Regions from separate parts of the Shewanella sp. S1-49-MNA-CIBAN-0167 genome, predicted to be linked through region 2. Evidence: predicted binding sites of a transcription regulator. Region 2 holds the regulator's gene; the other holds the start of a gene.
The links. Region 2 encodes sigma-54, which starts transcription at its own class of promoters, with help from an activator protein. Its sites were predicted from a motif close to GTTGGCACGNNNNTNGNNT; they were not measured.
Positions count from the first base shown of each region.

Region 1: the regulator sigma-54 is predicted to act here: its motif matches at 976-994, upstream of AAEZ00_RS07230 (DUF3192 domain-containing protein).

Region 1 is NZ_JBEOPO010000011.1:89,570-91,778, forward strand. It holds gene AAEZ00_RS07220 (GNAT family N-acetyltransferase) at 1-95, opposite strand, end outside; gene AAEZ00_RS07225 (DUF2789 domain-containing protein) at 270-506, shown strand; gene AAEZ00_RS07230 (DUF3192 domain-containing protein) at 541-924, opposite strand; gene AAEZ00_RS07235 (hypothetical protein) at 1,082-1,450, shown strand; gene AAEZ00_RS07240 (Zn-ribbon-containing protein) at 1,451-2,209, shown strand, end outside.
Region 2 is NZ_JBEOPO010000007.1:47,417-49,625, forward strand. It holds gene lptB (LPS export ABC transporter ATP-binding protein) at 1-188, shown strand, start outside; gene AAEZ00_RS04725 (RNA polymerase factor sigma-54) at 331-1,815, shown strand; gene hpf (ribosome hibernation promoting factor) at 1,841-2,128, shown strand; gene ptsN (PTS IIA-like nitrogen regulatory protein PtsN) at 2,131-2,209, shown strand, end outside.

The DNA of each region.
Region 1 (2,209 bases), on a different contig from region 2:
TCATGATAAGCATTATAGAGAATGGAAGCTGCAACCCGTATGTCTTCAGCGGTTAAATACACTGCACGTAGGGTTTCCAAGGTGTTATTGTCCATTATTATTCCTTGTTGATTAACTCTCTGAACTTAATTTAACAAGTTTGAAACAATCTACAAGTTTTGTTTATGCGTTTGACCTACAAAACGGTTATATACGACAGTTGTTTGCATTTTTTGTCATCAAGATTGATACTGAATTTATCGACTTAACCATTACAAGGAATGCATCAAATGGACACAACATTAAATGATCTAAGTCACTTATTTAAGCAATTAGGTTTGCCTCATCATCAAGAGGGGATCGATGACTTTGTTATCCAAAATAAACTTGATAAGCACACATTAATCACTGATGCTAATTGCTGGAACCCAGCTCAAAAAGCATTTTTAAAAGAGGCATTATTAGAAGACGCCCAATGGTCAGAAGTGATTGACCAATTGGACGTGATGATGCGAGCTGAAGCGTAATTGATTGTTAATGTCAGATGACGTGACTCAATGACTAAATTTGTTTATAGGCGGCGTCACCCCAGCCCACTAAAACGTCGTCTCGGAACACAATTGGCGTGCATTCGTCTTTAGTTGTTTTACCATCACCTTCAGCCCATTGGGTGCGATAGAACAACACTTTGATAGACTGCTCGGCGCGGTCCTGAGTCGGCTTAGCATAAGCTTCGCTGAAATCTGCTATGCCCATCAGGGTTGTCACTTGATCACTGCTCATTCCCATAGACAATTTGGTAATTAGTTGACGATTTTCATCCTGTTGCTCTTGCCAATAGTCAGCACTTTTACCCGATTCATGACCACCAACACTGATCACACAACCACTTAACATCAGTGATGTTGCGCCAATTAATCCTGCTGCGATAAGTTTTAATTTCATGTTGCGTCCTTTTTGTTAAAATATAATCCGAATTGTATTTACATAGTCTTTAAGCCAAAATCGTGCCACAATTAATATATTGATTTATATGGGTTTATTTTTAATATCACATGCGTTAGTTAATCTCACTATAAAACATTAAGGAATTTCACCAACAATGAGTCCAATTGAACAGGTGCTTGCAGCAGCTAAATCGATTGCCAACAATGGACATACTCCCAGTTTAGCGCTGATAAAAAGTCGCTTAGGTAATCGAATTTCAATGCCAATCCTGATCCAAGGTTTACAGCAATTTAAAGCGTTACCTAAATCTGAATGGCAGCACATAGCAGAATTAACGGACATGCAATCAATGGCAGATGTGCCAACTGATGAGCAACCCGATCCTATCGCTCAAGTCACCCAACAGGTTATCGCCATGCAACAACAGATTAATCAGCTGAGCCAACGAGTCGCTGAGCTAGAACGCCAATTAGCAAACCAGGTCGTCCAAAGCAATATAATTAATAATAAGGTCGACCAATAAATGTTTGTCTTCGAACTGCGTTTTGAATGTTTTGCCGACACCACCATTGAGGCGGCAGAAAAAGCCATTAATGCGTTTCTTGAAGCTCTTCGGGCTAATGGACAAATTCTTGGACGTGAATTTGCGGTCGCCTTTAATGACGGCGAATTTAGGGCTCGTTTGTTATTACCCGAAAAAACCAGTCTGGCTAATCGCTATAATAGCCCTTGGGTAAAAGTGACATTAGCAGGCTTGACGGCAGCCAAACTATTGGCGCCTAGAGAAAAATTCATCGGCCAAGACATCAACTCTGAAGCCAGTAATACCGACGCCCCGTCATGGCAGGTGTTGTATACCAGTTATGTGCATATGTGTTCACCGCTTCGCAATGGCGATAATCTGCTGCCAATACCTTTATATCAACTGCCAGCAACTTTTAATGGCGATCATAAACGCATCATAAAATGGCAAACAGAATGGCAAGCGTGTGATGAACTGCAAATGGCAGCAGCTACAAAAGCTGAGTTTGCAGCATTAGATGAAATAACTCGGACAGACAGTGACCTATTTAGACGCGGTTGGGATTTACGTGGCAGGATAGAATATTTAACTAACATCCCCACCTATTATTACTTATACCGTGTGGGTGGCGAGTCATTAGAAAGCGAAATGAACAGGGAGTGTCCACGTTGTGGCTCACAGGCTTGGAAGCTGGAACAACCGCTTTTAGATCTATTCCATTTTCGCTGTGAACCCTGCCGCATAGTGTCGAATTTATCT
Region 2 (2,209 bases):
TTCAACAACTTAAAAGCCGAGGTCTAGGAGTATTAATTACCGACCATAACGTACGTGAAACGTTAGATGTCTGTGAGCGAGCTTATATCGTCAGCCAAGGTAATTTAATTGCCGAAGGCACACCTGATGAGGTATTGAGCAATCAACAAGTTCGGGCGGTGTACTTAGGTGAACAATTCAAGCTATAGTTACTTTACGGGCCTTTAGTCTATCTAACTCATTTGATTGAACGATATCTAAACAGCGTTAAACATCATTGATGTACGTGACAATCCATTACAGTTTTATAAATTGTCACTTTTATGGAAATCATCTAGGGATAAGCGGTAAATGAAAGCGTCACTCCAACTTAAAATGGGTCAACACTTAACCATGACCCCACAATTGCAGCAAGCCATTCGCTTACTGCAATTATCGTCATTGGAGCTACAGCAAGAAATCCAACAAGCATTGGATTCAAATCCATTACTTGAAATAGAAGATGAGTTTTCTGAAGCAAAAGACCCCGTAAAAGAAAATCGCGACCAAGCTGATACAGACTTCAGTGACAACAGCATTGTCAATATTGAAAAAGACACCTCAACAGTCGACACAGCAGAATCTATGACCAAAGAAACCATGGATGATTTAGCCATGGATACTACATGGGATGAAGTGTACACCGCCTCGCCGATGTCAGGTTCAGGTAGTGCTAGCATGCGCGATGATGACATGCCGTTTCAAGGTGAAACCACCGAAGGTCTGTATGAACATTTAGAATGGCAGAAAAATCTCACTCCATTTTCAGAGACCGATCTTGCCATTGCCACAGCGATCATCGACGCCGTGGATGAACGCGGTTATTTAACCCAAAGTACCGACGATATTCTCGAAGCCATGGGTGACGAAAATGTTGAGTTAGATGAAGTTGAAGCTGTATTAAAACGAATTCAACACTTTGATCCCGTTGGTGTTGCTGCACGTGATTTAAGTGAATGTTTATTGATCCAATTAGCGCAATTCTCTAACACCACACCCCATATCGATAATGCCCGTTTGCTAATCAAAGACTATTTAACCTTAATTGCTGGGCGTGATTTTAGATTATTGATGCGCAAAACTAAGCTAAAAGAAAATGAGTTACGTGACGCCATCACCCTAATCCAATCACTCAATCCTCGTCCAGGCTTATTGATCACCGCCACCGATGACGAATTCGTTATTCCCGATGTCACGGTACTAAAGAAAAATGGCCGTTGGGTTGTAGAGTTAAACCCAGACAATATGCCCAAAATTGGCGTTAATCAGCAATACGCCGCCATGGCTAGAAGCAGTAAAAATCAGTCTGACAGTCAATTTATTCGAGGCCATTTGCAAGAGGCTAAATGGTTTATTAAAAGTATCGAAAGCCGCAATGATACTCTACTCAAAGTGGCAAATTGCATTGTGCAATTTCAGCAAGGCTTCTTTGAATACGGTGAAGAAGCCATGAAACCTATGGTGCTAAATGATATTGCTGAAGCAGTAGAAATGCATGAATCGACAATTTCACGAGTCACCACACAAAAATATATGCACACCCCACGTGGACTATTTGAACTAAAGTACTTCTTCTCTAGCCATGTCAGCACTGACGATGGCGGGGAATGCTCATCAACAGCAATTCGTGCTTTTATCAAAAAGCTGGTTGCCGCAGAAAACCAGAAAAAACCATTGAGTGACAGTAAAATGGCTCAACTTCTGGCAGAACAAGGCATAAACGTTGCTCGTCGTACGATTGCAAAATACCGAGAAGCAATGCTAATCCCGCCCTCAAACCAACGTAAGAGTTTATAACCTACAAGGTTGTGGAGGATTTTCTATGGATATAAATCTGACTGGACGTCATGTCGAAATAACTGAATCTTTACGTGAGTATGTTAATGGTAAATTTTCAAAGCTTGAACGACACTTCGATCAGATCCATAATGTACACGTTGTACTCCATGTAGACAAATTACAACAAAAAGCAGAAGCCAAAATCCACGTTAATGGCGCAGAGATTTTTGCTATGTCAGAAAATACTGATATGTATGCTGCAATAGACGCCCTGATCGATAAACTCGACCGTCAGGTAATTAAACACAAAGAGAAGTATACAAAACACTAACGATGGAACTTTGTACCATTCTGCAGCCGGAATGCACTACCTGTGCCACACCGGGCAGTAAGAAAAAAGTACTGGAACTCA